Regions from separate parts of the Aurantimonas sp. DM33-3 genome, predicted to be linked through region 2. Evidence: predicted binding sites of a transcription regulator. Region 2 holds the regulator's gene; each other region holds the start of a gene.
The links. Region 2 encodes LexA, which represses DNA repair genes until DNA is damaged. Its sites were predicted from a motif close to TGTTCNNNNTGTGTTCNG; they were not measured.
Positions count from the first base shown of each region.

Region 1: H9Q09_RS03095 (YifB family Mg chelatase-like AAA ATPase) is a predicted target of LexA. The motif match lies at 7,355-7,372, and genes of this name have one in related genera.
Region 3: recA (recombinase RecA) is a predicted target of LexA. The motif match lies at 5,438-5,455, and genes of this name have one in related genera.

Region 1 covers NZ_JACSGS010000002.1:64,873-75,058, forward strand. Annotated here, with positions in the region: gene pcaQ (pca operon transcription factor PcaQ) at 1-104, opposite strand, end outside; gene pcaC (4-carboxymuconolactone decarboxylase) at 203-610, shown strand; gene pcaH (protocatechuate 3,4-dioxygenase subunit beta) at 607-1,329, shown strand; gene pcaG (protocatechuate 3,4-dioxygenase subunit alpha) at 1,329-1,955, shown strand; gene H9Q09_RS03070 (CoA transferase subunit A) at 1,973-2,830, shown strand; gene H9Q09_RS03075 (CoA-transferase subunit beta) at 2,830-3,612, shown strand; gene pobA (4-hydroxybenzoate 3-monooxygenase) at 3,609-4,790, shown strand; gene H9Q09_RS03085 (rhodanese-related sulfurtransferase) at 4,806-5,693, opposite strand; gene H9Q09_RS03090 (hypothetical protein) at 5,870-7,252, shown strand; gene H9Q09_RS03095 (YifB family Mg chelatase-like AAA ATPase) at 7,445-8,977, shown strand; gene H9Q09_RS03100 (class I SAM-dependent methyltransferase) at 8,985-9,587, shown strand; gene pheT (phenylalanine--tRNA ligase subunit beta) at 9,917-10,186, opposite strand, start outside.
Region 2 covers NZ_JACSGS010000001.1:449,171-459,356, forward strand. Annotated here, with positions in the region: gene H9Q09_RS02505 (peptidyl-prolyl cis-trans isomerase) at 1-1,472, shown strand, start outside; gene trpD (anthranilate phosphoribosyltransferase) at 1,469-2,500, shown strand; gene trpC (indole-3-glycerol phosphate synthase TrpC) at 2,497-3,312, shown strand; gene moaC (cyclic pyranopterin monophosphate synthase MoaC) at 3,309-3,809, shown strand; gene glp (gephyrin-like molybdotransferase Glp) at 3,806-5,047, shown strand; gene lexA (transcriptional repressor LexA) at 5,091-5,810, shown strand; gene H9Q09_RS02535 (ComEC/Rec2 family competence protein) at 5,905-8,280, opposite strand; gene gltX (glutamate--tRNA ligase) at 8,394-9,815, shown strand; gene gltA (citrate synthase) at 9,960-10,186, shown strand, end outside.
Region 3 covers NZ_JACSGS010000009.1:122,955-133,140, reverse strand. Annotated here, with positions in the region: gene H9Q09_RS22485 (flagellar biosynthetic protein FliO) at 1-669, opposite strand, end outside; gene H9Q09_RS13850 (PAS domain-containing sensor histidine kinase) at 921-3,458, shown strand; gene H9Q09_RS13845 (pseudouridine-5'-phosphate glycosidase) at 3,480-4,394, opposite strand; gene H9Q09_RS13840 (PfkB family carbohydrate kinase) at 4,391-5,338, opposite strand; gene recA (recombinase RecA) at 5,518-6,591, shown strand; gene alaS (alanine--tRNA ligase) at 6,768-9,440, shown strand; gene H9Q09_RS13825 (NADP-dependent isocitrate dehydrogenase) at 9,656-10,186, opposite strand, start outside.

The DNA of each region.
Region 1 (10,186 bases), on a different contig from region 2:
TGCGACACGTTCAGCCGTGCGGCCGCCTTGCCGAGACTGGCGGAGCGGGCTACCTCGATGAAGGTCTTCAGATGTCTCAGACGAACCCGTGGGTCGATTTCCATAATCTCACGGTTATGCGAACTGCGCTGGAATTCATTTTACATGAGTTTTCAGGCGGCTGATAGTGAACGGGTTGAGCTGACGGAGACCGGGAGGAACCATGCAGCAGGACCCCAGCGAGCGCTACCAGGCGGGCATGACGGTGCGCCGTGCCGTGCTCGGCGACGCCCATGTCGATCGCGCCCAGCGCCAGAGCGACGGGTTCGACGCCCCCTTCCAGAGCTTCATCACCGAGGGCGCCTGGGGCACGGTCTGGTCGCGGCCGCATTTCACCCATCGCGAACGCTCCATCGTCACCATCGCGCTGCTGGCCGCGCTCGGCCAGGACGACGAGGTCGCCATGCATGTGCGCGCCACGGCCAATACCGGTGCGACCCGCGAGGACGTTCTGGAAGCGCTGCTGCACGTCGCCGTCTATGCCGGCGTGCCGGCCGCCAACCACGCCATCAAGATCGCCAAGTCGGTCTATGCCGAGATCGACAAGGCCGCGGAGGCAGGCCCGGCATGAGCGGCGGATCCTTCTTCCAGCGCGACCGCAACTGGCACCCGGCCGCCTATACGCCCGGCTACAAGACCAGCGTGACGCGCTCGCCGCAAAAGGCGCCGATCTCGCTCGACAACACCGTCTCGGAGATGACCGGCCCGGTCTTCGGCCATGATCTGATCGGCGAGACCGACAACGACCTCCTGCGCAATTTCGCCCAGGGCGGCGAGCCGATCGGCCAGCGCATCATCGTCCATGGCCGGGTGCTCGACGAGACCGGCAGGGGCGTTCCCGGTGCGCTGCTGGAATTCTGGCAGGCCAATGCGGGCGGGCGCTACCGCCACAAGAAGGAAACCTACCTGGCGCCGCTGGATCCGAATTTTGGCGGCTGCGGACGCACCCTCACCGATGCCGACGGCAGCTACCGCCTGCGCACCATCAAGCCCGGCGCCTATCCCTGGCCGAACGGCGTCAACGACTGGCGGCCGGCCCATATCCATTTCTCGGTCTTCGGCCATGGCTTCGCCCAGCGGCTGATCACCCAGATGTATTTCGAGGGCGACCCGCTGATCTGGCGCTGCCCGATCGTCGCGACGATCCCCGACCGGGCCGCCGTCGAACGGCTGATCGCGCCGCTCGACATGAACAATGCCGTACCGATGGACAGCCGCGCCTATCGCTTCGACATCGTCCTGCGCGGACGCCGGTCGACGCTCTTCGAGAACCGGACGGAGGGCAATTGATGGTCCAGCCGCTTCCCTATTTGAAGGAATCGCCGTCGCAGACCGCCGGCCCCTACGTCCATATCGGCTGCACGCCGAACTACAGCGGCATCGAGGGCGTCTATGCCGAGGATCTCGGCGCCCGCATGGTGGATGCGCAGACGCAAGGCGAGCGCATCCGCATCGTCGGCCGCGTCTTCGACGGAGTCGGCACCGCGCTGAAGGACGCCCTGGTCGAGATCTGGCAGGCCGATGCGCAAGGGCTCTATCCCGGCCCGTCCGAGACCCGCGGCACCGCCGATCCGCATTTTGCCGGCTTCGGCCGCTCGCCCGGCGACATGACCACCGGCGAGTTCGTCTTCGAGACCATCAAGCCGGGCCCGGTGCCGTTCAAGGACGGCCGCCCCCAGGCGCCGCATGTGACGGTCTGGATCGTCGCGCGCGGCATCAATCTCGGGCTTCACACCCGCATGTATTTCGGCGACGAGGAGACGGCCAACGCGGCCGATCCGGTGCTGGCGCGCATCGAGCACCGTGCGCGGGTCCAGACGCTGATCGCGCCGCGCACGCAGGAGGGCGACGTGCCGACCTACCGGTTCGACATCCGCCTGCAGGGCGAGAACGAGACGATCTTCTTCGACATCTGACGGCTGCAAAGATATCCATGGCACAGTTCAAGACACTGAAAGACGCCGTCGCCGACAATCTGCGGCCCGGCGACATCGCGGCCTTCGAGGGCTTCACCCATCTCATCCCCCACGCGGCCGCCCATGAGGTGATCCGCCAGGGGATCGGCGACCTGACCCTCGTGCGGCTGACGCCCGACCTCGTCTACGACCAGCTCGTCGGCTGCGGGCTGGTGAAGAAGATGATCTTCTCCTATCTCGGCAATCCCGGCGTCGGCCTGCTGCGGCGCGTGCGCGACGCGGTGGAGAACGGCGTGCCGCAGCCGCTGGAACTGGAGGAACACTCCCACGCCGCCCTCGCCAATGCCTATGAGGCGGGCGCAGCCGGCCTGCCGATGGCGGTGTTCCGCGGCTACAAGGGCGCCGGGCTGAAGGCCGTCAATGCGAACATCCGCTCGGTCACCTGCCCCTTCACCGGCGAGGAACTGGCTGCCGTTCCCGCGATCCGACCGGATGTCACCTTCATCCATGCCCAGAAGGCCGACCGGAAGGGCAATGTCCTGATCGAGGGCATTCTCGGCGTCCAGAAGGAGGCGGTGCTGGCGGCCAGGCGCGCCGTCATCACCGTGGAGGAGATCGTCGACGACTTCGACGACGCCCATCCGAACCTCACCATCCTGCCGCACTGGACGATCAGCGCGATTGCCCATGTGCCCGGCGGCGCCCATCCGTCCTATGCCCGCGGCTATTACGGCCGCGACAATGCGGCCTATGTCGAATGGGACGAGATCGCCGCGGACATGGACCGGTTCAGGGCCTGGATCGACACCCATGTCATGCAGGCCGGGCCGGAGGATTTCGCCGGCCGCGTCGAGACGCTGAAGGGGAAGATGTGATGGCGAGTGCGGACTTCACGCCCGACGAGATGATGACCATCGCCGCCGCGCGGGCGCTGTCGAACGACGACGTCTGCTTCGTCGGCATCGGTGCGCCCTCGGCCGCCTGCAACGTCGCCCGGCTCACCCATGCGCCGGACATCACGCTGATCTACGAGAGCGGCACCATCGCCACGGCGCCGAGCGTCCTGCCCCTGTCCATCGGCGACGGCGAACTCTGCGAGACCGCGCTCACCACCGTCTCGGTGCCGGAGATGTTCCGCTACTGGCTGCAGGGCGGCCGCATCTCCATCGGCTTCCTGGGCGCGGCGCAGCTCGATCCCTTCGGCAACATCAACACCACGGTGATCGGCGACTACGCCCATCCGAAGACCCGCCTGCCCGGCGGCGGCGGCGCGCCGGAGATCGCCTCGTCCTGCGGCGAGGTGTTCATCACCATGAAGCAGACGAAGCGCGGCATGGTGAAGGCGATCGACTTCTTCACCTCCTTCGGTCACGGCAAGGGCGGCTCGGACCGCCAGGATCTCGGCATCACCACCAGGGGGCCGACGCTGCTGGTCACCGACATGGCGGTCTGGCGGCCGAATCCCGAGACCAAAGAATTCGAGGTCAATTCCATCCATCCCGGCGCCTCGCGCGAGACGATCGCGGCGAGCTGCGACTGGGATGTCGTCTATGCGGCCGATGTCGGCGAGACGCCGCCGCCGACCGAACTGGAGCTCTCCACCCTGCGCGAGATCAAGGCCCGTACCGCGGCCGCACATCGGCGGAACGCCGCGTGACGACCACCCGCACCCGCGTCGTCATCATCGGCGGTGGCCCGGCCGGCCTGCTGCTCGCGCTCATCCTGCACCGCGCCGGCATCGAAAGCGTCGTCCTGGAGCGCAAGAGCCGCGACTACGTCCTGTCGCGCATCCGCGCCGGCGTCCTCGAACAGGGCACCACGGATCTCCTGCGCACTGTCGGCCTCGGCGCGCGAATGGACCGCGAGGGCCTCGTCCATGACGGCTTCGACATCGCCTGGCGCGGCGAGATGCTGCATGTAGACCTGCGCGAACTGACCGGCGGCAAGACCGTCACGGTCTATGGCCAGACCGAGGTGACCCACGATCTCTACGACGCCCTCGACGAGGCCGGCGTGCCGGTCATGCACGAGGTCGAGGACGTCGCGCCGCAGGACATCACCGGCAGCGCGCCCTTCGTCACCTACCGTACGCGCGACGGCGAACAGCGGCTGGAATGCGACTTCATCGCCGGCTGCGACGGCTTCCACGGCGTCTGCCGGCAGGCGATCCCAGCATCCAGCATCGAGACCTTCGAGCGGGTCTATCCCTTCGCCTGGCTCGGTGTCCTGTCCCGCACGCCGCCGATCCAGGAGGAGCTGATCTACGCCAATCACAGCCGCGGCTTCGCGCTGTGCTCGCTGCGCAATCCGCAGCTCTCGCGCTACTACATCCAGTGCGACGCCGACGACGACGTCGCCAACTGGCCGGACGAGCGCTTCTTCGACGAATTGCAGGCCCGGCTGCCCTCCGCGGTCGCCGGCAATCTGGTGCGTGGGCCGTCGATCGAGAAGTCGCTGGCGCCGCTGCGCTCCTTCGTCGCCGAGCCGATGCGCTACGGCCGGATGTTCCTCGCGGGCGATGCCGCCCATATCGTGCCGCCGACCGGCGCCAAGGGGCTGAACCTGGCGGTCTCCGACATCCATTATCTCTCGCGCGCCCTGATCGCCCATTATCTCGACAAGGACGACGGCCTGCTAGAGGCCTATTCCGAAACCGCGCTGGCGCGGGTGTGGAAGGCCGAGCGCTTCTCCTGGTGGTTCACCTCGATGATCCACCGCTTCGAGGAGCACGGCGCCTTTTCGCAGCGGATCCAGGAGGCGGAATTCGACTATCTGGCCGATTCCGAGGCGGCGCAGACATCGCTTGCCGAGAATTATGTGGGGCTGCCCTTCTGACGGCCGGCAGGCCGCTCAGCCGCGTCCCGTCTCCCGCATGATCTGGCGCTGGCGCTCGCGCAGCGATGCGGCCTTCTCCTCGGTCAGCCGGTCGATGCAATGGGCGCAGGAGACCCCCTCCTCGAAGGCCGGGTCGGCGCGCTCTTCCGGCGACAGCGGCTGGCCGCAGCCATAGCAGGCGGTCCAGTCCGTCCGGGCCAGCCCGTGGCCGACGGCGACGCGGCCGTCGAAGACGTAGCAGTCGCCCTCCCAGCGGCTGTCTTCCTGCGACACGTCCTCGAGATATTGCAGGATGCCGCCCTTGAGGTGGAAGACGCTCTCGAACCCCTTGGACAGCATGTAGGCCGAGGCCTTCTCGCAGCGGATGCCGCCGGTGCAGAACATCGCCACCTTGCGGTGCTCGGCCGGATCGAGCGCGGTCTCCACATAGGCCTTGAAGTCGGTGAAGCTGTCGATCGCCGGATCCACCGCCCCGGCAAAGCCGCCGACCTTGGTCTCGTAGCGATTGCGGGTGTCGAGGACGAGCACCTCCGGATCGTCGATCAGGGCGTTCCAGTCGGAAGGGGCGACATAGGTGCCGACGCGCCGGGAGGGATCGGCCTCGGGGGCCCGCATGGTGATGATCTCCGGCCGGATGCGCACCTTGGTGCGGGCAAAGGGCCAGTCCTCGGCGGCCGAGAATTTCAGCTCGCCGCGCCCGATGCCGCAGCGCCGGTCGAGATGCGCGACCATCGTCTCCACGCCGTCCTGCGGGCCCGCCAGCGTGCCGTTGATCCCCTCCGGGGCGATGAGGATCGTGCCGCGCGTGCCGGTGTCGGCGCACAAGGCGGCGAGCTCGGCCTTCAGCGCGGGAAGGTCGTCGAGCGTGACAAAACGATAGAAGGTGGCGACGGTCAGGGACATGGCGCGTCATACCGCCGGTCTGCCCGCCTGACAAACCCTCTCAGCCCCGCGCCGCTCACCGATCCCCAGGCGACGATCCGGTGCAAATCTCGCCGGCGAGACGTGACGCGCCGCCCGGGAATGCTAAGACAGAGAGAGTTTCCCGCCGCCTCGTCCCTCCGCGGAGTTCGCAAGCGTTGATCGACCGTCTCATCGGTGTCGTTCTGATCGTCACGGGCGTCGCCATCCTTCTGCGCGAATGGGTGGGCAGCGCGGGCGCCGGGCTGGTCGCGGCCGGCGGCATCCTCGTCTTCCTGGTTCTCGCCACGCCGCGGGCGCCCTGGTCGCGCCAGGCCTTCGTGGCGCTCGGCTTCGGCCTCGTCGCCATCGCCCTCTTCACCCGTGCCGACTGGCTCGCCATCACGGTGAAGGGGCTCGAACAGGGCGGGTTCATCGCGGCCTTCTTCATCGCGCTCGCCTCGCTGCGCGGCCCCGCCGCCGCCTCGCCGGCCATCGAACGGTGCGGGCAGTATCTCGCCAGCCAGCCGCCCGGCAAACGCTATCTGGCGCTGACCACGGGCGGCCATCTCTTCGCGCTGATCCTCAGCTACGGCGCGATCTCGCTTCTGGGCGGGCTGACCGAAAGCATCGCCAGCCGCGAGCCCAACGCCGAGATCCGCGAGATCCGCAACCGGCGCATGCTGCTGGCGATCCAGCGCGGCTTCGTTGCCTCGCTCACCTGGTCGCCGCTGGCCTTCGCCATGGCGATCTCCACCTCGGTCATTCCCGGCTCGTCATGGAGCGGGGCAGCCGTCTTCGCGATCTTCAACGCGGCCCTCGTCACCTTCATCGGCTGGGCGCTCGACACCTATTTCAAGCCGAAGCTGACCCAGCCGGCGCCAGCACGGCGCGACCCGATCGGCGGCTGGCGCGACCTGAAGCCGCTCCTGGCGCTGCTCGTCCTGCTCTTTTCGGGCGTCGCGGTGCTCGAGCTTCTGACCGGGCTGCGGGTGATTGCCGTGGTGATGCTGCTGGTGCCGACCATCGCCATCGGCTGGATCGTCATCCAGTCCCGCGGCGAGAGCGGAACGGCGGCGCGCACCGCGACGCAGCTGAAGCGGCTGGCCCTCATCGACATCCCCTCCTTCCAGTCCGAGCTGATCCTTCTGGTCATGGCCGGCTTCATCGGCGCCACCGGCGGCGAGTTGCTGCAGCCGGTGATCGCCGATCAGGCCCTGGCGCTGGACGCCATCCCGGTCTCGGTGATCCTCGTCGCCATCGTCTGGATCATCCCGCTGCTCGGCCAGCTCGGCATGAACCCGATCCTGTCGGTGTCGCTGCTGGCGCCCCTGCTGCCGTCGGCGGCAGCCATGGGCGTGTCGCCGAATGTCGTGGTCGTCGCGCTGACCGCCGGCTGGGCGCTCACCGGCGCCTCCTCGCCCTTCACGGCGACGACGCTGCTGATCGGCCGGCTCGGCCATACCAGCGCCTTCCGCGTCGGGGTGGTCTGGAACGGCGGCTTCATGGCGGCGGGCCTGCTGGCCCTGTCGGCCACCGTCTTCCTCATGGCGCAGCTTTGAGTCGCACGCGGCGCGCGACATCCGCTTGACGCGTTAACGATGGCTTAACCATCGAGCCGTCGCTGGACCGCGACTCACTCTGGCGCCGATTTGTTTCTGTCCTGTTCTTGTTTCATTCCGATTTCCATGCTTACCTAACGTCGCTTTCCGGCGAAATGAGTGGGCCGGAGTTCATCACGAGGGGTGGTGGCGATGGTATCGCGGGTCAAGACGGTGGCGTTTCAGGGCATCGAGGCGATTCCCGTCGACGTGCAGGTGATGGTAGCGCCGGGCAAGGTCGGCATCCAGATCGTCGGCCTGCCGGACAAGGCGGTGGCAGAGAGCCGCGAGCGCGTCCAGGCGGCCCTGCATGCCTCCGGCCTGTCGATGCCGCCGAAGAAGGTGACCGTCAATCTCGCCCCCGCCGACCTTCCCAAGGAGGGCAGCCATTACGACCTGCCGATCGCCCTCGGCCTGATGGCGGCACTCGGCGCGATTCCGTCCGACGCGCTGGCCGGCTATGTCGTTCTCGGCGAACTCTCCCTCGACGGCATGACCACCGCGGTCGCGGGGGCCCTGCCGGCGGCGATGGGCGCCAATGCCATTGGCCTCGGCCTGATCTGCCCGGCCGAGAGCGGCGCGGAGGCGGCCTGGGCGAGCCAGGACATGGACATCGTCGCTGCCCGCAGCCTGATCCAGATCGCCAATCATTTCCGCGGCACGCAGATCATCGCGCGGCCGGAGCCGGCCATCCGGGCCGCGCCGTCCGACCTGCCGGACCTTGCCGAGATCAAGGGCCAGATCGTCGCCAAGCGGGCGCTGGAGATCAGCGCGGCGGGCGGCCACAACCTCCTGATGGTCGGCCCGCCCGGTTCGGGCAAGTCGATGCTGGCGCAGCGCCTGCCGTCGATCCTGCCGGCGCTGACGCCGCGCGAACTCCTCGAAGTGTCGATGATCGCCTCGATCGCCGGGGAATTGTCCGGCGGCAAGCTGTCGGATCGCCGGCCGTTCCGGGCCCCGCATCATTCGGCCTCCATGGCGGCGATGGTCGGCGGGGGCCTGCGGGCGCGGCCCGGCGAGGTCTCGCTCGCCCATCGCGGCATCCTGTTCCTAGACGAATTCCCCGAATTCTCGCCGGTCGTGCTGGATTCCCTGCGCCAGCCGCTGGAGGCCGGCGAAAGCGTCATCGCCCGGGCCAATCACCGGGTGACCTACCCGGCCAAGATGCAGCTCGTCGCCGCGATGAATCCCTGCCGATGCGGCATGGCCGGCGAGCCGGGCCGCAGCTGTGCCCGCGGCACGCGCTGCGCCGCCGACTACCAGGCCCGCATCTCCGGGCCGCTGATGGACCGGATCGACATCCGCGTCGACGTGCCGGCGGTGACGGCCGCCGACCTGATCAAGCCGCAACCGGCGGAATCCTCGGCCGACGTCATGGCGCGCGTCGCCGCTGCGCACGCCCTGCAGACGGAGCGCTACGAGAGCCTCGGCCTGCCCGGCTCGACCCGCAACTCCCATTGTCCGGCCGCCCTGATCGAAAGCGTCGCCGAGCCCGACCGGGAGGGCCGGACACTGCTGCAGGAGGCGGCCGAGCAGATGCGCTTCTCCGCCCGCGCCTATCACCGCATCCTCAAGGTCGCGCGCACCCTCGCCGATCTCGACGGTGACGACATGGTCCGGCGGATCCATCTGGCCGAGGCGATCTCCTACCGCATGGCCGGCGAGCGGCTGGCCGCCGCGGCATGACGGCAAGATGAGCGCGGAGCTTCACCCCGCCGTTGCGGGCTACGACCTCATCGCCGACCGCTTCGAGGCCGCGCGCCGGCTGAAGCCGTGGGAGCCGCCCTTCTATGCGCAACTGGCGGCGGCGCTTCCGGCCGGGGCGCGGCTCCTGGATTGCGGCTGCGGCACCGGTCACGCGGGGCTGGCGCATCTGCTGGAGGCCGGTGTTTCGATCACCGCCCTCGACGGCTCGGCGGCCATGCTGGCGCATTTCCAGCGGGCCTACCCGCAGGTGCGGACCATCCTGTGCGACATGCGGGCCTATCTTCCGGCCGTGTCCTTCGATGCAATCGTCGCCTGGGACAGCTTCTTTCATCTGGACCATGGCGACCAGACGGCGATGCTGGGCCGCTTCGCGGCCTGGCTGCGCCCCGGCGGCTGGCTGCTGTTCACCAGCGGGCCGTCCCATTCGAGCGTCCGCGACACGATGTTCGACGTGCCCTTCGCCTATGCCAGCTACTCGGATGCCGGTTACCGGGTGCTCCTGGCGGAGGCCGGCTTCGCCGTGCGCATGGCCGTCTTCGACGAGCCGCAGGGTGCGATCCACAAGGTCTGGATGGCGCAGAAGAATTGACGCAGTCCGAGGTTTGTTCGGACAGGAAACCAGCCGTCGCTCGGCCATCGACACCTGCGACGCAGCTGCACGCCACAGCCGCGACCACAAAGCCGCCACGCCATCAGGCGGCCCACTTAGCCGACCGCCGCCCGGTGGCGGACGCCGCGCGCTTGCGCTCTGGGACGTTGTGATCCCCTCGACAGGCTGCGCACTCCATCAATGCGCGTCATCCTCGGGTTCAACCCGAGGGCCCACGCCTCAGCGCCGATGCGGCCCGCTGCGCAGCAGCACACACGCCATTGTGCCGCAGCAACGCGCGCCTTCGGCCCGCCCGACGCTGCGGACCGTTACGCCCGCAGCGTGCCGCCGGTGGCCTTTTCGACCTGGGCGACGATCTTGGCGGACACCGCCTCCAGATCCTCTTCGGTCAGGGTCCGCTCGACCGGATTGAGGGTGACTTCCAGCGCCACCGACTTGCGGTTCTCGCCGAGCGCGGCGCCGGTGAAGACGTCGAAGACGCGGACCTCGCCCACCAGTTTGCGGTCGGCGCCCTCGGCGGCGCGCACCAGCTTCAGCGCGTCCACGTCGCTATCGACGACGAAGGCGAAGTCGCGGCG
Region 2 (10,186 bases):
TCTACAACGCCCGGATCAGCGAGGCCGACTACATTCGCGGCCAGGAGAACCAGGCGGTGCGCAGCCAGATCGTCGACGCGGTCTCGGAAGGCATCGCCATTCCCGACGCCTTCTCCACGGCGCTCGGCCTCTACAATGGCGAGCGGCGCACGATCGAATATGTGACGCTGACGCCCGCCACGATTCCCCCGGTCGCCGACCCGTCCGACGAGGTTCTGGCCACTTATTTCCAGGAAAACAGCGAGACCTATGCCGCGCCGGAATATCGCTCGGTGGCCTACGCCGTCCTGACGCCCGAGGCGATGGCCGACCCGACGACGATCACCGACGAGGCGGTCGCGGCGGATTACGAGCAGTACAGGGAGCGCTACACCACCGCCGAGCAGCGCCGGGTGCAGCAGATCGCCTTCCCCGATGAGGCCGCTGCGCAAGCCGCCAAGGCCAAGCTCGAGGCGGGCACGAGCTTTGCCGACGTCGCGCGGGATGCCGGTCGCAGCCCGGCCGATATCGATCTCGGCCTCGTCACCCGTTCGCAGATTCCCGATGCGACGGTCGCCGAGGCGGCCTTCTCACTCGCCGAAGGCGAGGTGTCGGACGTGGTCAGCGGCGCCTTCGGTCCGGTGCTTCTGCAGGTCACCGAAATCCAGCCGGAAACCGTGCAGACGCTGGAAGAGGTCTCCGACGAGATTCGCTCGGCACTGGCACTCGTGGCGGCCAGCGATACGGCCAACAGCGCCTACAACGCCTTCGAGGATGCCCGCGCCGGCGGCGCGACCTTCGCCGAAGCGGCGCAGAGCGCCGGCCTGACGGTGCAGACGATCCCGGCCGTCGACCGCGAGGGCAACGGCCCGGACGGCCAGCCCGTCGCCGAACAGCCGTCGGCGCAGGAATTCCTGCCCGGCGTCTTCGAGACCGAGCCCGGCCTCGACAATGTGCCGATCAACTTCCAGTCCAACGGCTACGTCTTCTATGACGTGATCAGCATCGATCCGGCCCGCGACCGTACCCTCGACGAGGTGCGCGACCGGGTACTGGCCGACTGGAAGGCCGCCGAGACGGACCGGCAGCTCGCCGAGCGCGCCGAGCAGATGAAGACCGAGCTGCAGGCCGGCCAGAGCATGGCCGATGCGGCGGCCGCGGTCGGCGCCGAAGCCCGCACGGCAGCGGCGATCTCGCGCCAGTCCGGCGTGTCGGAACTCGGCCAGGCCGGCGTCAACGCGGCGTTCTCCGGCGGAACAGGAACGGTCGCCACGGCGGCCGGTCGCGAGGCCGGCTCGCAGATCGTCCTGCGCGTCGTCGAGGTTGCGCCGCCGGCAGACCCTGCGGCCAACGTCGCCGCCAACGAGCGCGGCCAGATGACCGGCATGCTGGAGAACGACATTCTGGAGACCTACGTGTCGCTGCTCCAGAACGACACCGCCATCGCCGTTCACCCGGCGGGCATCGAGCGGGCAAAGGCGCTGATCCGTTGAGCCAGAGCCTGAAACCCTTCATCGCCAAGGTCGCGGCGGGCGAGACGCTGGACCGCGCCGAGGCCGGCGAGGCCTTTTCGGTCATGATGTCCGGCGAAGCGACGCCGTCGCAGATCGGCGGCTTCCTGATGGCGCTGCGCGTGCGCGGCGAGACCGTCGACGAGATGGCCGGCGCGGTGGACGTCATGCGCGCCAACATGCTGCGGGTCGAGGCGCCGGCGGAGGCCGTCGACATCGTCGGCACCGGCGGCGATCACGCCGGCACCCTGAACGTCTCCACCTGCTCCGCCTTCGTTCTGGCCGGCTGCGGCCTCGTCGTCGCCAAGCACGGCAACCGTGCCCTGTCGTCCAAATCCGGCGCGGCCGATGTCCTGATGGCGCTCGGCGTCAATGTCGACCTGAAGCCCGATGCCATTTCGCGGGCCCTCGCGGACGCCGGCATCTGCTTCATGTTCGCGCCGACCCACCACGCCGCCATGCGGTTCGTGGGCCCGAGCCGCGTCGAGCTCGGCACCCGCACGATCTTCAACCTGCTCGGACCGATGTCCAACCCGGCCGGCGTCGGCAAGCTGCTTCTGGGCTCGTTCTCGCGTGAATGGCTGGTGCCGATGGCCGAGACGCTGCGCGCGCTCGGCACCGAATCCGCCTGGCTCGTCCATGGCGACGGTCTCGACGAGATGACGGTCTGCGGCACGACCGAAGTCGCGGCGCTGGAGAATGGCGAGATCCGCCAGTTCGCCATCGAGCCGGAGGATGTCGGTCTGCGCCGCTGGCCGCTGGCCGACATCAAGGGTGGCGACGCCGCGACCAATGCTACGGCGTTGCGCGCCGTTCTCGACGGAGCCGACAACGCCTATCGCGAGATCGTCCTCCTGAACGCGGCCGGCGCACTGGTCATGTCGGGCCATTCGGCCGATCTACGCGAGGGCATCGCCAAGGCGGCCGACGCCATCGACAGCGGCCGCGCCCGCGCCGCGCTGGAGCGGCTGGCCGCGGTCACCCAGGCGATTGCGGGGGAAACCAAATGAGCGACATCCTGCAGAGGATCGAAGCCTACAAGCGCGAGGAGATCGCCGCCGCCAAGCAGCGGATCTCGCAGGCCGATCTCGAAGGCCAGTTCGCGTCCGTCGAGCCGCCGCGCGGCTTTGCGGCGGCGCTTGGCGCGCGCCATCGCGCCGGCGAGTTTGCGCTCATCGCCGAAGTGAAGAAGGCGAGCCCGTCCAAGGGCCTGATCCGCGAGGATTTCGACCCGCCCGCCCTCGCAGCCGCTTATGAGCGCGGCGGCGCCGCCTGTCTCAGCGTTCTCACCGACACGCCGTCCTTCCAGGGCGATCCGTCCTTCCTGACGGCGGCGCGCGCGGCGACGAGCCTGCCCGCGCTGCGCAAGGATTTTCTCTACGACACCTATCAGGTGGCCGAGGCCCGCGCCTGGGGCGCCGACGCGATCCTCATCATCATGGCCGCGGTCGACGACGCCCTTGCCCGCGACCTCGAAGCCGCGGCCGTCGCCTATGGCCTGGACGTGCTGGTCGAGGTGCATGACGAGGCCGAGACCGAGCGGGCGCTTGCCCTCGCCTCGCCGCTGCTGGGCATCAACAACCGCAATCTGCGCACCTTCGAGACCTCGCTGGACACCGCGGAGCGGCTGGCCGCCCTCGTGCCCGACGATCGCGTCCTGGTCGGCGAAAGCGGCATCTTCACCCATGCCGATTGCCAGCGTCTCGCCGGGCACGGCATCCGCACTTTCCTCGTCGGCGAGAGCCTGATGCGTCAGGAGGACGTCGAGGCCGCGACGCGGGCGCTGATCGGCGGCGATCCTGCCATCACGGTGCCCGCATGAGCGATCCGCGCGACGCCACGCTGACGCATCTCGACGCCACCGGCGCCGCGTCCATGGTCGATGTCGGCGACAAGGAGCGCACGCGCCGCGTCGCTGAGGCCGAAGGCTTCGTGATGATGGAGCCGGCGACGCTCGACCTGATCCTGGCCGGCGAGGCCAAGAAGGGCGACGTCATTGGCATTGCCCGCATTGCCGGCATCATGGGCGCCAAGAAGACCCACGACCTGATCCCGCTCTGCCATCCGCTGATGCTGGAGAAGATCGGTGTCGAGATCACCGCCGAGCCTGCGCTGCCCGGCCTGCGGGTCACCGCGACGGCGCGGGTCGGCGGCAAGACCGGCGTCGAGATGGAGGCGCTGACGGCCGTCTCGGTCGCCTGCCTCACCATCTACGACATGGCCAAGGCGGTCGACCGCACCATGACCATCAGCGGCATCCGCCTCCTGGCGAAATCCGGCGGCCGCTCCGGCGACTGGTCGGCGGACGCCGCGTCGTGAGTCTCATCCCCGTCGAGGAGGCCTATCGTCTCCTCGTCGAGGACGCCCGCCCCCTCGACCGAACCGAGACGCTGCCCCTGCGCGACGCGTCGGGCCGCATTCTGGCCGCGGACCTCGCCTCGCGGCGCACCCAGCCGGCCTTCGACGCCTCCGCCATGGACGGCTACGCGGTCCGCGCCGCCGACCTTGGCGACAAAGCGCCCTTCCCCTCCCTGCGGCTCGTCGGCGAATCGGCCGCCGGCCATGCCTATGACGGCACGCTGCAGCCAGGCGAGACCATCCGCATCTCCACCGGAGCGCCGGTCCCGGCCGGCGCCGACGCCATCCTGATCCAGGAGAACGCCGACCGGCGGGACGGCACCGTCACGGCGACGGCGCCGGTCGTCGTCGGCCAGCACATCCGCCCGGCGGGAATCGACTTCGCAGCCGGCACGCCGCTTCTCACCGCCGGCACCGTGCTCACCCCGGGCGCCATCGCGCTGGCCGCCAGCGGCGGCCATCCGTCGATCCCGGTACGCGGCCGGCCCCGCGTGGCGATCCTGGCGACCGGTGACGAGCTCGTCCTGCCCGGCGAACCCATCGGCCCCTCGCAGATCGTCGCCTCCAACACCTTCGGCGTCGCTGCGCTGGTGCGCGAGGCCGGCGGCCTGCCGCTGAATTGCGGGATCGCGCCCGACCGGGAAGCGGCCATCGATGCCCAGCTGACGCAGGCGATCGCCGACGGCGCCGATATCTTCGTCACCATCGGCGGCGCCTCGGTCGGCGACCACGATCTCGTCGGCAAGGTCTTCGCCGCCCATGGCGTCTCCCTCGACTTCTGGAAAGTGGCCATGCGCCCCGGCAAGCCGCTGATGGCCGGCAGGCTGGGCGACATGCGGGTCGTCGGCCTGCCCGGCAACCCCGCCTCCTCCATGGTCGCCGCCACCCTCTTCCTGGCACCGCTGGTCCGGCGCCTCGCGGGCCGTCCCGCGCGTCCGCTGTACCGCCGGGGCGTTCTCGCCGCGCCGATGTCGGACAATGGCGACCGCACGGATTTCGTCCGCGCCCGGATCGAACCGGATGGCGCCGGCCCACCCCGTATCGTGCCGTTGTCGCGCCAGGATTCCTCGCTGCTGTCGATCTATGCTGCGGCCGATGCCCTGCTCGTGCGCCCGGTCCGCGCCGCACCGGCCGAAGCAGGCGATCCCTGCGATTACGTCCCCCTGACGGCGCTGGAGCCACTTGCGGAACACAACTAGAACAGATAGGTTTGTTCAGGTTTTGTTTTGAGGAGTCGCCCGGATGCTGACGCGCAAGCAGCACGATCTTCTGGTCTTCGTGAACGATCGGGTGCGCGAGACTGGTGTGCCCCCGTCCTTCGATGAAATGAAGGACGCGCTGGACCTGCGGTCCAAGTCCGGCATTCACCGCCTGATCACCGCGCTCGAGGAGCGGGGCTTCATCCGCCGCCTGCCCAACCGGGCCCGGGCGCTGGAAATCCTGAAACTGCCCGAGTCGATTCAGGGCAACCGCCCGGCACCTGTCGGGCGCACCGGCTTCAAGCCGAGCGTCATCGAAGGCAGTCGCGATACCGCCCGGCCCGCCCCCACGGCGCAACCGGCGCCGGCCAAGGCGTCCGCCTCGACGGCCATCCCTGTCATGGGGCGGATCGCCGCCGGCGTGCCGATCTCGGCCATCCAGCACAACACCCATTCCATCGTCGTTCCGCCGGACATGCTGGGCAGCGGCGAACATTACGCCCTCGAAGTGAAGGGCGATTCGATGATCGAGGCCGGCATTCTCGACGGCGACACGGTGGTCATCCGCCGGGGCGACACGGCGACGCCGGGCGAGATCGTGGTCGCCCTCGTCGACGACGAGGAAGCGACCCTGAAGCGCTTCCGCCGTCGCGGCGACACCATCGCGCTGGAGGCGGCCAATCCGGCCTATGAAACCCGGATCTTCGGCTCGGACCGGGTCAAGGTCCAGGGCAAGCTGATCGGCCTGATCCGCCGCTACTGACCGCTCCGGACGGAACGCGGTCGGTGCAGAACGGGTGATAGGTCCTCGCGACTCGCGCCCGAAGCGTTGAGGCCCGAAACCGGCTCGTCCTCGCTCAGGGCCCAACCGTCGCGGTTCGGCCTGAACCGGCCGGGCCCCCATTGCTGACGGTCGCCGAGGCCGGCTGCGTGACGGGTACCGGCGGGTCTGGCGCGGCTGGCTTGCGCCAGTATTCCGGCCAGGGCGCCAGCCGGTGAACGTTCCAGCGTTCGGGCGGATCGCTGACCGCCGGCACGATGCGGGGCCGGCCTGTCGCCGCCTCCCGGCCGATCGCCAGCGAGCCGGTCCGCCGCAGCGTGCGCAGCGTCACCAGAAAGGCGCCGGATCGGCATTCCGTCAGCCGGATCGCCCGTGAGACGATGGCAACATCCGCCTCGTCGCAGGCATCGCCCGTGCGGGCATAATCCTCAGTCCAGACCACCCGCAGGCCGCCGCGCGTGGTGAAGCGGCAGTATTTGGCCGCGCACTCGGCGGGAATCGTCGCACGGATCCGCTCGGTGTCCGTGCCCCGCGGCGCCCGCGCCTCGAAGGCCCGCTCCCATTGTTCCGCGATGAAACCGCTGGGCCTTGCACGAAGGAAAGCAAGCTGGCCCTCCGCCGCGAGAGTCGCGACCTCCTTGCCGTCCTCGAAGATCAGCAGTTCCGGTGGGACCGTCCTGTCGGGCGCTGCGACGAATCCGGCGAGTGCCAGCGGCAGGCCAAGCCAGCGCAACCGGCTTGCCAGACAGGACGCGGTGAGGATCGCCGCCGTCAGCAGCAGAAGTCCCGATGCGGTCATGCGTCCGATCGCCTGGTCCGGCAGCCAGGCATAGACGTTGCGGGCGATCTCGAGGACGAGCCAGAGGCCGGCACCCATCGCCTGGAACGGCCAGGCGTCGAGCCCGAACGGAATCAGCAGCGTTCCCACCAGCGCCAGCGGCATGATCCACAGCGTGAAGAGCGGCATGGTCAGGAGATTGGCGACGAAGCCGAAGGCCGCCATCCGGTGGAAGTGATAGGCGGCATAAGGCGCGGTTGCCGATCCCGCCAGAAGCGACGTGACCATGATCGCAGAGAGCGCGACCAGGATCTTGCCGGCGACGCCCCTATCCGTCTCGCGGCCGCGTTCGCGCCCCGCGCGCCATTGCGACAGGGCCGCATAGCCGCCGATCAGCGCCACGGTCGCCGCAAAGCTCATCTGGAAGCTGGCGGTCATCACCGCATGCGGAGCGACGAGGATGACGACGATGGCAGCGATCGCCACGTTGCGAAGCGTCAGGGCGGGGCGGTCGATCAGCACGGCGCCGAGCATGATCGCCAGCATCACGAAGGATCGCTGGGTCGCGACATTGGCGCCCGAGATCGCCAGATAGATCGCCGCGACGGCCAGCGCGACAAAGGCCGCAATCTTCTTCGCCGGCAGGCGCAGCGAGATGGCCGGCACGAGGGACAGCGACGACCGCACGGCCAGCATGGCGAAGCCGGCGACGATCGCCATGTGCAGGCCCGAGATCGACAGGACGTGGGCGAGCCCCGTGCCGCGCAGCCATTCGCGGGCATCGTCGGGGATACCGGCGCGTTCGCCGGTGATGAGGGCCGCGGCGATGGCGCCTTCCCGGCCGCCGATCACCATGCTGATGCGCTCGGTCAGGGCGAGGCGCGTCTGCGTCTGCAGATGCCGCAGTTCGGCCAGAAGACCGCGTCCATCGTCGCTTGCCGTGGACGGCGTCGGCTCGGCCTCCGGCGCGCCGAGCGAATAACCATAGGCTCCGATCCCGGCAAAGAACGGCGCCATGGCAAAGTCGTAGCTGCCGGGAAATGCCGGACCGGACGGCGGCCCGAGCCGGACGAGGCCGCGATAGAGGCCGCCGGGCGCGATCGGCTCATGTCGGCTGCCGACGACGATGCGCACTCGCTCCGGCGGTCGCGACAGGACTGGCCGCTCGGTTTCTGCGACTGCGATCACATAGCGATAGCGTCCGTCCTCCGTCCGCTCTCGCGAGAGGACGGGACCGGCAATGCGCACCGTCGCCTGGCCGGACAGGATCGTCGTTTCGGTGCGCTGAATCTCGCCGATCGCAAGGGCGGTACCCACGAAGGTGAAGCCCGCGAGGATCAGCATCGGGTGCAGAACGGGGCGTCCCATACGGCGCAGCGCGAGGCCGAGGCTGGCGATGGCGGCAAGGACGGTCAGCCAGACATTCGGGGCCCAGCCGGCGCCGTGGACGAGCGCCACGCCGATCATCAGGCCGAGCGGGACCAGGAGAAAACCGGTACGGGCGCGGGTCTCGGCGGCAAACTGGTCGGCGAGCCATTCCCGGCCGAGACGGCGCCAACGGCTACGCGGCGGCAGCACGATCGTCGCCCGCCAGCGCCGGAACGCTGCCCGAACGGCGTCGCGCCGCCCGAAGGCCGCGCCTGCGCGTTCGTCGCGATCGCTGGCGCTGTCCATGCCGTCCGGTCCCGTCGGCTTGTCTCTCCCCTCGCCTATGGTACACAGCCGCCAAGCGAAAGCGATCCACGCCGATCGCTCCCAACACTCAGCGTATCAATATCGGAGAGACCATGACGGACGCCGTCGTGACCCGCTTTGCCCCCTCGCCGACGGGCTTCCTGCATATCGGTGGCGCGCGCACGGCGCTGTTCAACTGGCTCTACGCCAGGGCAACGGGCGGCAAGATGCTGCTGCGGATCGAGGACACCGACCGCGCCCGCTCGACCGAGCCGGCGGTCCAGGCGATCATCGACGGGCTCGACTGGATGGGCCTGACCGCAGACGAGCCGCCGGTGTCGCAGTATGAGCGGGCGGACCGCCACCGCGAGGTGGTCGAGGAGATGCTCGCCAAGGGCGAGGCCTATCGCTGCTACGCCAGCCAGGCCGAACTGGAAGAGATGCGAGAGACCGCGCGCGCCGAGAAGCGTCCGCCGCGCTATGACGGCCGCTGGCGCGACCGCGACCCGTCCGAGGCCCCCGAGGGCGTCAAGCCGGTGATCCGCCTGCGAGCGCCGCTGGAGGGCGAGACGATCGTCCGTGACAAGGTGCAGGGTGACGTCCGCTTTCCCAACAAGGATCTCGACGATCTGGTGCTGCTGCGCTCAGACGGCAGCCCGACCTATATGCTGGCCGTGGTCGTCGACGACCATGACATGGGCGTCACCCACATCATCCGCGGTGACGACCACCTGACCAATGCTGGCCGCCAGACGCTGATCTACAAGGCGATGGGCTGGGACGTGCCGGTCATGGCGCACATCCCGCTGATCCATGGCGCGGACGGCGCCAAGCTGTCGAAGCGCCACGGCGCGCTGGGCATCGAGGCCTACCAGGCCATGGGCTATCTGCCGGTGGCGCTGCGCAACTACCTCGTGCGGCTCGGCTGGAGCCATGGCGATTCCGAGATCATCTCCACCGAGGAGATGATCGAATGGTTCGATCTCGGCGAGATCAACAAGGGCGCTGCGCGCTTCGACTTCGCCAAGCTGGAAGCGCTCAACGGCCACTGGATCCGGCGCAGCGACGACGCCGATCTGGTCGACATGCTGATGGCCGAGCGGGACGTGCTGCCCAATGGCGGCATCCTGAAGACCCGCTCCGACGACGAAATCCGATCCAAGCTGACCGCGGCCATGCCCGGGCTGAAAGAGCGCGCCAAGACCCTCGTCGAGCTGACCGAGAGCACCGCCTATCTCTTCGCCGACCGGCCGTTGTCCTTCGAGGACAAGGCGGCGGCGATTCTCGACGATGGCGGCCGCGAAATCGTAGGCGCCCTCGCCAAGCGCTTCGAGGCGGCCCCGGACTGGTCTGCGGCGGAGCTGGAGGCCATAGTACGCGCCTATGCCGAGGAGAACGGCCTGAAGCTGGGCAAGGCGGCACAGCCCCTGCGGGCGGCCCTGACCGGCCGCACCACCTCCCCGGGCGTGTTCGATGTACTGGCCGTGCTGGGCCGGGACGAATCGCTGGCGCGGCTGGGCGATCAGTCGGCCTGACCAAGGACAGGACTATTGCGGCGCAACACATTGCGTGATCGGAAACTTGTCGCACTCCTGGGTTTGGAGTAGTCAGGCATCTGAACAATCTGTGTGCGCTGCGAGAGGTCGATACCTGAGCGGCTATCATCGAAGGGAAAACGCATGACGGAACAGTCGGCGAAGCTCACATTGGGTCAGAAAGATGCGGATCTGGCCGTTCGCAGCGGCAGCATCGGACCGGACGTCGTCGACGTCACCGCGCTGTACAAGCAGACCGGTCTCTTCACCTACGACCCGGGCTTCTCCTCGACGGCGTCCTGCGAATCCAAGATCACCTATATCGACGGCGACGAGGGTGTGCTGCTGCATCGCGGCTACCCGATCGACCA
Region 3 (10,186 bases), on a different contig from region 2:
CGCGGGACGCCTGGTATCCGGCGACGGGCTGTCGACCGCAACGGACGCGGCGGCACCATTTGCGGCGGCACCATTTGCGGCGGTGGTCAGACTTGCGGCGGCCAGCGGCGACGGCGTTGCCACCGGCGGGGGCGAGCGACGGTCGTTCGCCCCGGCGGAGGGCGCGTCGGCGGAGGGCGTTTCTGCGCGTTCGGGCGACGTCGGCTTCGTCTCGCGCGGGGCCGGGGCGTCGATCCGCGGCTCGGGCGCCCGGGCCCGTTCGGCGACGGCGGGCAGCTCCGGCTCGTGACGATGGTTCCTGGCGAAGCGCTCCTCCTCGATCTCGTCGGAGCGCGAGGTGTTCCAGTCGCCATGCGGACGCGCGGCGGCCGGCACCCGCAGGATGTTGCCCTCTAGCAGCACGTCGTTCTGGCCGCCGATGAGGATCAGGTGCTCGATCTCGTCGCGGCGCACCAGCACCAGCTTGCGCTTTTCGTCGATGCGGGTGACGTCCATCACCGCCAGACGCGGCGCGCGGCCCTTGAACTGGGTGCCGATCCGTCCGCCGAAGGCCTTCTTGGCGAGAACGATCATCGCCATCGCCAGACCACAGACGATGACGGCGACGATGGCCACCCAGACGATCGGCGCGAGGCCTTCCCCGACGAGATCGACGATCCACTGCGGCATGGGGCGGGCTTCCTTCTACTCTGGGCGGAGGAGCACGCCCGATTTCACATTTGGGGCAACCTTCCGCGGGATGAACCCCATGGGCAAGGGCAACGCCAGCTTGGACGTTCATAAAGCGTTGGACGGCGCGCGCGAAGGCGTAGCCGGGATTTTCCGCGGCCACAGGCCGAATAAAAGCGCCCTGGGGCACTCTCGCGTCGAATCTGCTTTTGATTCATAGTCATGGCGGCGCGGACAAGGAGCGAATCACGATGGATGGAGGGGCGACGACGGGGTCTGCAGACCGGCCGCTGATCGACAGGGCCACGGCAGCCTCGGGCGTCAGGCGCCTTCTGATGCTGGGCGGCTCGCTGATGGTGCTGGCGGCGCTGCTGGCGCTTCTGGGCAACGCCTATGGTGGCATTGCGCTGCTGATCATCTTCGGCGGCCTTGCCATGGCCGGTCTTGCGGCGATCTTCGCGACCGCGCTGGGCTTCGTGCAGTTCACCGGCCGGATCGCCGAAGCCTCCATCGCCAAGGATTTTCTCGACACCGCCCGCACCGGCATGCTGATCCTCGATCGCAAGGGCCGGATCATCTACGCCAACAAGGCCTATGGCGAGATCACCGGCGCCACCAGTGCGGCCGGCGTGAAGACGCTGGAGCGGCTTCTGGCGCGCGAGACCGAAGCGTCCGAGGCGATCTACCATCTGGCCAATCTGGCGCGGGAAAACCGCACCGGGCAGCGCGAGTTCCGCCTGCCGCGCAGCCTGTATGACAGCACCGACCCGACGCCGCACTGGTACCGCGCCTCGGTGCGCCCGCTGAACACCTCGAACGGCACGCTGCACGCCTGGCAGATCCTCGACATCACCTCCGAGCGCAAGCACCAGGAGAGTTCGTTCCAGGATCTGCAGCACGCCATCGATTATCTCGACCGCGCGCCGGCCGGCTTCTTCGCCACCGACGGCAATCTGAAGATCGCCTATCTCAACGCCACGCTGGCCGATTGGCTCGGCGTCGATCTGGTCGAGTTCCGGCCGTTCAGCCGCTCGATCCTGGAATTCGTGCCCGAGGCGTCGCATCCGCTCCTGACCCTGCCGCAGGACGGCGCCGATGCGCTGGACACCACCGCCATCGACCTCGACCTGATCACCAAGTCGGGGCGCAGCCTGCCGGTGCGCCTCCTGCGCAAGCCGGTCGCCGACGACGTGGCCGCGCCGGGCACGGTGCGCACGCTGGTTCTCAACCGCAGCGGCGACAATCACGCCGCCAGCCCGGTGGAGGTCGCCGAGGCCCGCTTCACCCGCTTCTTCAACTCCTCGCCCATGGCGATCGCCGTCCTCGACCGGCAGGGCCGCGCGGTGCGCTCGAATGCGGTGTTCCGGCAGATCTTCGGCAACGAGGCGGCGAACGGCACCGCGGCGATCGAGTCCAGTATCCTGGCGGCCGGCCGCGACGGTTTCCAGCAGGCGCTCGGCTCCGCCATGGAAGGGCAGGCGGGCGTGCCGCCGATCGACGCCGAGATCGAGGGCGAGCGGACCCGCGCCGTGCGCTTCTATGTCAGCCCGATCCCGAATTCGGGATCGGACACCGAAGAAGTCGTCATCCTCTACGGCGTCGACATCACCGAGCAGCGGGCCCTCGAGGAGCAGTTCGCCAAGAGCCAGAAGATGCAGGCCATCGGCAATCTGGCCGGCGGCATCGCCCACGACTTCAACAACGTCCTGACGATCATCACCGCCTCGGTCGACTTCCTGCTGCTCAACCACCGCACCGGCGATCCCTCGTTCCAGGACCTGCTGCTGATCAAGCAGAGCGCCAACCGCGCCGCCTCGCTGGTGCGCCAGCTGCTGGCCTATTCGCGCCGCCAGACCATGCGGCCGAAGATGCTGAACCTGACCGACGTGGTCGCCGACATGCATCTCCTCCTGAAGCGGGTCAGCGGCGACCATGCCAAGCTGGAGCGCCATCATGCGCGCGACCTGTGGCCGGTCATGGCCGATATCGGCCAGTTCGAGCAGGTGATCACCAATCTGGTGCAGAACGCCCGCGACGCGATGCCGGACGGCGGCACCATCACCATCTCGACCCGCAATGTCGAGGCGGCGGAGGCCGCGGCCTTCGGCTACGCGGAAATGACCGAGGGCGATTATGTGCTCGCCGAGATCTCCGACACCGGCACGGGCATGCCGGTCGAGGTCGCCGAGCGCATCTTCGAGCCGTTCTTCACCACCAAGGACATCGGCAAGGGCACCGGCCTCGGCCTCTCCATGGTCTACGGCATCGTCAAGCAGTCGGGCGGCTTCATCTTCGTCGACACCAAGCCTGGCGAGGGCACGACCTTCCGCATCTTCCTGCCGCGCCATATCCCGGCGCAGGTCACGGCGGCCAAGAGCGATGCGGTGGCCGCGCCGGTCAACGCCAAGGTCGACCTGTCGGGCACCGCCTCGATCCTGCTCGTCGAGGACGAGGACCATGTGCGGGCCGGCAATGTGCGCGCGCTGAAGATGCGCGGCTACGACGTCCACGAGGCAGCGTCCGGCATCGAGGCGCTGGAGGTGATGGAAGAACTCGACGGCCAGATCGAGCTCGTCGTTTCCGACGTGGTGATGCCCGAGATGGACGGCCCGACGCTGCTGCGCGAGATGCGCAAGACGCGGCCGGAGCTGAAGTTCATCTTCGTCTCCGGCTATGCCGAGGATGCCTTTGCCAAGAACCTGCCCGAGGGCGAGAAGTTCGGCTTCCTCGCCAAGCCGTTCTCGCTGCGCGAGCTGGCCGTGGCGGTCAAGAACATGCTCGACGAATAGGTTTCCGGCCGCCCCGGCGGCTCAGCCCTGCCGGGCGACCGCAATCCTGGCCGCAAGCCGGGCATTCGCCTCGACCAGCGCGATATTGGCCTCCAGCGAGCGACCGCCGCTGAGGGTGAAGATGCGGGCGAGGAGGAAGGGCGTCACGGCCTTGCCGGTGATCCCCTCCGCCTCGGCATCGACAAGCGCCTGGGCGATCCAGCCGTCGACCTCGCCGCGATCGATCGCCAAGGCTGCGTCGAGCGGGTTGGTCACCAGCATGCCGCCATCGATGCCGAGACTGTCGCGGGCAGCCTGGAAGCCGGCGATTTCGGCGGCACTGTCGAGGCGCAGCGGGACCGGCAGGCCCGAGCTGCGCGACCAGAAGGCCGGCAGATCGTCGGTGCCGTAGCCGACCACCGGAACGCCTTTGGTTTCCAGCACTTCCAGCGTCTTCTGCAGATCGAGAATCGCCTTGGCGCCGGCGCAGACGACGATGACCGGCGTGCGCGCCAGCTCTTCGAGATCGGCGGAGATGTCGAAGCTGGTCTCAGCGCCGCGATGGACGCCGCCGATTCCGCCCGTGGCGAAGACGCCGATGCCGGCGAGCGCACTGGCGATCATCGTGGCGGCGACCGTGGTCGCGCCGGTGCGGCCGGTGGCCAGGGCATAGGCGAGGTCGGCGCGCGACACCTTCAGAACGTCTTTCGCGGTGGCAAGGGCCGTGAGCTCGGCGGGCTCGAGCCCGATCCGCAGCCGGCCGTCGAGGACGGCGATGGTCGCCGGCACAGCCCCTTCCTCGCGGACGATCGCCTCGACCCGCTCGGCCATGGCGAGATTGCGCGGATAGGGCATGCCATGGGTGATAATGGTCGATTCCAGCGCGACGATCGGCGCCTTCGAAGCAAGCGCGTCGGCGATTTCGGCGGAGGCCGTATAGGGCAGGGCAGAGGTCAAGACGCAGGCTCCGGTGCGCGGGGATCATGCAGCGCGGCGACGCCCTCGGCGATCCTCCGCGACAATGCGTCCGGGGATAACGGATCGGACGAAATCCGCAACGAGGCGGCGACGATGCCGGCGCGCACGGCGTCGAGCCAGGGCGTGCCGGCGCACAAAGCCGCAAAGGCGGTGCCGGCCAGATTGTCGCCGGCGCCGGTGATGTCCTTCGGAACGACGGTGGGCGGCTGCTGCAGGAGGACGGTCTCGCCGTCGATGATCATCACCTCGCGCGGACCATCGGTCACCACGGCGCGATGGACGCCGAGCTCGCCCAGCAGTTCGGCGATGAGCTGCGGGCTGGTGCCCGTCGTCGCCTCGACGAGGCTGGCGGCCTCGGCATAGGAGAGGAACAGCGCCGAGATGTTGGCGAGCGATTCCTGCAGGCGGCCGATCTTGGCCGGCGAGACGCCGATCGCGCCGACCGGCTTGCCCGCCGCCTCCCGGGTGATCGTCGCGATCGCGTCGGACGGCAGGTTGGCATCGACGAGGACGCCGTCGGCCTTGCCGATCGCGGCGCGCACGGCGCTCTTGGTGAACAGCCGCGGCACCAGGAGGTCGTAGAGCGCCATGTCGGCGATGCCGGCGACGAGTTCGCCCTTGTCGTCGAGAACGGCGGTGTAGGTGGGCGTCATGCGGTCGAGCCAGGTGACCGACAGGTCGGTGACGCCGAGGGCGCGGATCGCGTCGGTGACGCGGCGCCCGTCCGGATCGCCGCCGCGGGCGCTGTGCAGGCTGATCGTCGCTCCGGCCTGGACCATGGCCTGAACCGCGTTGAAGGCCGCGCCGCCGGGACAATCCACCAGCCGCCCGGGATTGGAGGCATGCGGGATGAAGGGCGCGTCCGAGATCGCGCGCCGGTCGATATGGGCCGCACCGGCGGCATAGATCAGGGGGGCGGTCATGGGCGGGCTCTTCATCAAAACTTCAGAAATCCATCGCCTCGAAGCGATTCGCCGCAGCGCGCGGAAACGGAACAAACCGGGATCGCGGGCTTGCGGAACGGGAACAAAAAGAGTACATGGTGATGGTGCGGCTCGTCATTGCACCCCCGTCCAACGCGTGGAATAAGGTCTCGTCTCTCATGGCACAGAATTCACTCAGGCTTGTCGAGGATAATTCGTTGGACAAGAACAAGGCGCTCGACGCCGCGCTGTCGCAGATCGAGAGAGCCTTCGGCAAGGGCTCTATCATGCGGCTCGGCGAGAACGAAAAGATCGTCGAGATCGAGACCGTTTCCACCGGCTCGCTGGGCCTCGACATCGCGCTCGGCATTGGCGGCCTGCCGAAGGGCCGCGTCGTCGAGGTCTATGGTCCGGAAAGCTCGGGCAAGACGACGCTGGCACTGCACACCATTGCCGAAGCCCAGAAGAAGGGCGGCGTCTGCGCCTTCGTGGATGCCGAGCACGCGCTCGACCCGGTCTATGCCCGCAAGCTGGGCGTCGATCTGGAGAACCTCCTGATCTCGCAGCCGGACACCGGCGAGCAGGCGCTGGAGATCACCGACACGCTGGTGCGCTCGGGCGCGATCGACGTGCTGGTGGTCGATTCGGTCGCCGCGCTGACGCCGCGCGCCGAGATCGAGGGCGAGATGGGCGATTCGCTGCCCGGCATGCAGGCCCGGCTGATGAGCCAGGCGCTGCGCAAGCTCACCGGTTCGATCTCGCGCTCCAAGTGCATGGTCATCTTCATCAACCAGATCCGCATGAAGATCGGCGTCATGTTCGGCTCGCCCGAGACGACGACGGGCGGCAACGCGCTGAAGTTCTACGCCTCGGTCCGTCTCGACATCCGCCGCATCGGCGCGATCAAGGACCGCGACGAGGTCACCGGCAACCAGACCAAGGTCAAGGTGGTCAAGAACAAGCTGGCGCCGCCGTTCAAGCAGGTCGAGTTCGACATCATGTATGGCGAGGGCGTCTCCAAGACCGGCGAGCTGGTCGATCTGGGCGTGAAGTCCGGCATCGTCGAGAAGTCGGGCGCGTGGTTCTCCTACAACAGCCAGCGGCTGGGGCAGGGACGCGAGAACGCCAAGTCGTTCCTGCGCGACAATCCGGCCGTCGCCGACGAGATCGAGACGCTGATCCGCCAGAATGCCGGTCTTCTCGCCGAGCAGCTTCTGGACGACACCGGCCCGGGCGACGATTCCGACGCCTGATCGGCAACGGCAGCACGACATGCGCGACGGCCTGCCCTTCCGGGTGGGCCGTTTCGCGTTGGGGGGTCTGATGGACAGGCGGAGCGGGCCTCTGTACAACGCGCCTTTGCCCGAGGCTGACGGCGTGCGCGCCGCGGCGACGGGCTCTTCCCGCAGGTATTCCGAAGGTCGCATTCATGAGTGGCGTCAACGAAATCCGGTCCGCGTTCCTCGACTATTTCGCGAAGAACGATCACGAGCGGGTGGCCTCGTCGCCGCTCGTGCCGCGCAACGACCCGACATTGATGTTCACCAATGCGGGCATGGTGCAGTTCAAGAACGTCTTCACCGGCGTCGAGACGCGGCCCTACCAGCGCGCTGCGACCTCGCAGAAATGCGTGCGCGCCGGCGGCAAGCACAACGATCTCGACAATGTCGGCTACACCGCGCGGCACCACACCTTCTTCGAGATGCTGGGGAATTTCTCCTTCGGCGACTACTTCAAGGACCGGGCGATCGAACTCGCCTGGAACCTGATCACCAAGGAATTCGCGCTGCCGGCCGACCGGCTCCTGGTCACCGTCTATTCCGAGGACGAGGAAGCGGCGGCGTTGTGGCGCAAGATCGCCGGCCTGTCCGACGACCGCATCATCCGCATCTCGACCTCCGACAATTTCTGGGCGATGGGCGAGACCGGCCCGTGCGGCCCGTGCTCGGAAATCTTCTTCGACCATGGCGAGGGCATCCCCGGTGGCCCTCCGGGCAGCCCGGACGAGGATGGTGACCGCTTCATCGAGATCTGGAATCTCGTCTTCATGCAGTTCGAGCAGCTCAGCGCCGACAATCGCGTCGAGCTGCCGCGCCCGTCGATCGACACCGGCATGGGGCTGGAGCGCTTCGCGGCGATCCTGCAGGGCGTCCACGACAATTACGACATCGACCTGTTCAAGGCGCTGATCGCCAGCGTCGAGGCGACCATCGGCTCGCGCGCCGAGGGTGACAGCGTCGCCAGCCACCGTGTCATCGCAGACCACCTGCGTTCGACCGCCTTCCTGATCGCCGACGGCGTGCTGCCGTCGAACGAGGGCCGCGGCTATGTCCTGCGCCGCATCATGCGGCGGGCCATGCGCCACGCCAAGATGCTCGGGGCGCGCGAGCCGGTGCTCTACAAGATGCTGCCGACGCTGGTCGCCGAGATGGGCCGCGCCTATCCCGAACTGGTGCGCGCCGAAGCGCTGATCTCCGAGACGCTGAAGCTGGAGGAGCGGCGCTTCCTGCAGACGCTCGACCGCGGCCTGTCGCTGCTCACCGACGCGACAGAGGGCATGGATGCCGGCGCCAAGCTGTCCGGCGAGACCGCCTTCAAGCTCTACGACACCTACGGCTTTCCGCTGGATCTGACCCAGGACGCGCTGCGCCAGCGCGGCATCGAGGTCGATCTCGACGCCTTCAACACCGCCATGGAGCGGCAGAAGGCCGAGGCGCGCAAGAGCTGGACAGGTTCCGGTGAAGCCGCGTCCGAGACGATCTGGTTCCCGATCCGCGAGCGCGTCGGCGCGACGGAGTTCCTCGGCTACGACACCGAGCGGGCCGAGGGCTCTGTCATGGCGGTGGTGCGCAACGGCGCCGAGGTCCCCGCAGCGGGTGCCGGCGACGAGGTGGCCATCGTCCTCAACCAGACGCCCTTCTACGGCGAATCGGGCGGCCAGCTTGGCGACACCGGCATCATGCGCGGCGACGGCGTCGAGATCGTCATCGCCGACACGCAGAAATTCGCCGAGGGGCTGTTCGTCCATCGCGGCAAGGTGAAGTCGGGCACGGTGAAGCCGGGCATGCCGCTGGACCTGATCGTCGATCATGGCCGGCGCACCAAGATCCGCGCCAACCATTCGGCGACGCATCTCCTGCATGAGGGCCTGCGCGAGATCCTTGGCAGCCATGTCGCGCAGAAGGGCTCGATGGTCGCGCCGGAACGGCTGCGCTTCGACTTTTCCCATCCCAAGCCCATCGATGCCGCCGAACTCGCCGAGGTCGAGCGGCTGGCCAACGGCATCGTCCTGCAGAACGCCCCGGTCGAGACGCGGCTGATGGCGGTGGACGACGCGATCGCATCGGGCGCCATGGCGCTGTTCGGCGAGAAATACGGCGACGAGGTCCGGGTCGTGTCCATGGGCACGGGCGAGGAAGGCGAGAAGGCCGGCAAGACCTTCTCCATCGAACTGTGCGGCGGCACCCATGTGAACGCCACCGGCGACATCGGCCTCGTCCATATCCTGGGCGAGAGCGCGGTCGGGGCCGGCGTGCGCCGCGTCGAGGCGCTGACCGGCCAGGCGGCGCGGGATCATCTCCTCGCGCAGGATGCCCGCGTCCGGCAGATGGCGTCGATCCTCAAGGTCTCGCCGGCCGATGCGCCGGCGCGCCTGGAAGCGGTTGTCGAAGAGCGCCGCCGGCTCGAGCGCGAACTGGCGGAAGCCCGCAAGCGGCTGGCGCTGGCCGGCGATGGCGCGAGCGGCGAGGGCGGTTCGGCATCGAAGGTCGTGGCCGGGGTCGGCTTCCTGGGCCGTGTGCTCAACGGCGTTGCCGGCAAGGATCTGAAGGGCCTGGTGGACGAGGCCAAGACCCAGCTGGGCTCGGGCGTCGTCGCCTTTGTCAGCGTCGATGCCGGCAAGGCCAGCGTCGTCGTCGGCGTCACGGCGGACCTGACCGACCGTTTCGATGCGGTGGCGCTGGTGCGTGAGGCGAGCGTCGCGATCGGCGGCAAGGGCGGCGGTGGCCGGCCCGACATGGCGCAGGCCGGCGGTCCCGACGCGGACAAGGCCGATGCGGCCGTCGCCGCGGTCGAAGCGGCGATCGAGGCCGCGGGGGGCTGAGGCCGACCGCACACGCTTATCGAGGATCAAGGGGCGCCGCGGGCGCCCCTTTTACGTTTGTGCCACTCGGCCCGCGCCGGTCCGCAGTGCCGCAATCGTGCAGGCGCGCCCGACTGACACTGCGCCCTGCCAGAGACGCCGCCGTCTCGTCTCCACATACGAAAACGCCCGGCGGTGAGGCCGGGCGTTTCGTCATTCAGCTGTCGGGCTGGCGATCAGGCCATGGCCTTCTGCAGGTTCTCGTCGACCTTGTCGAGGAAGCCGGTGGTCGACAGCCACGGCTGGTCCGGGCCGATCAGCAGCGCCAGGTCCTTGGTCATGTGGCCGCTCTCCACGGTCGACACGCAGACCTTCTCCAGCGTCGAGGCGAACTCGGCAAGGGCTGCGTTGTCGTCGAGCTTGGCGCGGTGGGCGAGGCCACGGGTCCAGGCGAAGATCGAGGCGATCGAGTTGGTCGAGGTCTGCTCGCCGCGCTCATGCTGGCGGTAGTGGCGGGTGACGGTGCCGTGGGCGGCTTCCGCTTCCACGGTCTTGCCGTCCGGCGTCATCAGCACCGAGGTCATCAGGCCGAGCGAGCCGAAGCCCTGGGCCACGGTGTCGGACTGCACGTCGCCGTCGTAGTTCTTGCAGGCCCAGACATAGCCGCCCGACCATTTCAGGTTGGAGGCCACCATGTCGTCGATCAGGCGGTGCTCGTAGGTGATCTTGGCGGCCTTGAACTTGTCCTCGAACTCGGCCTCGTACAC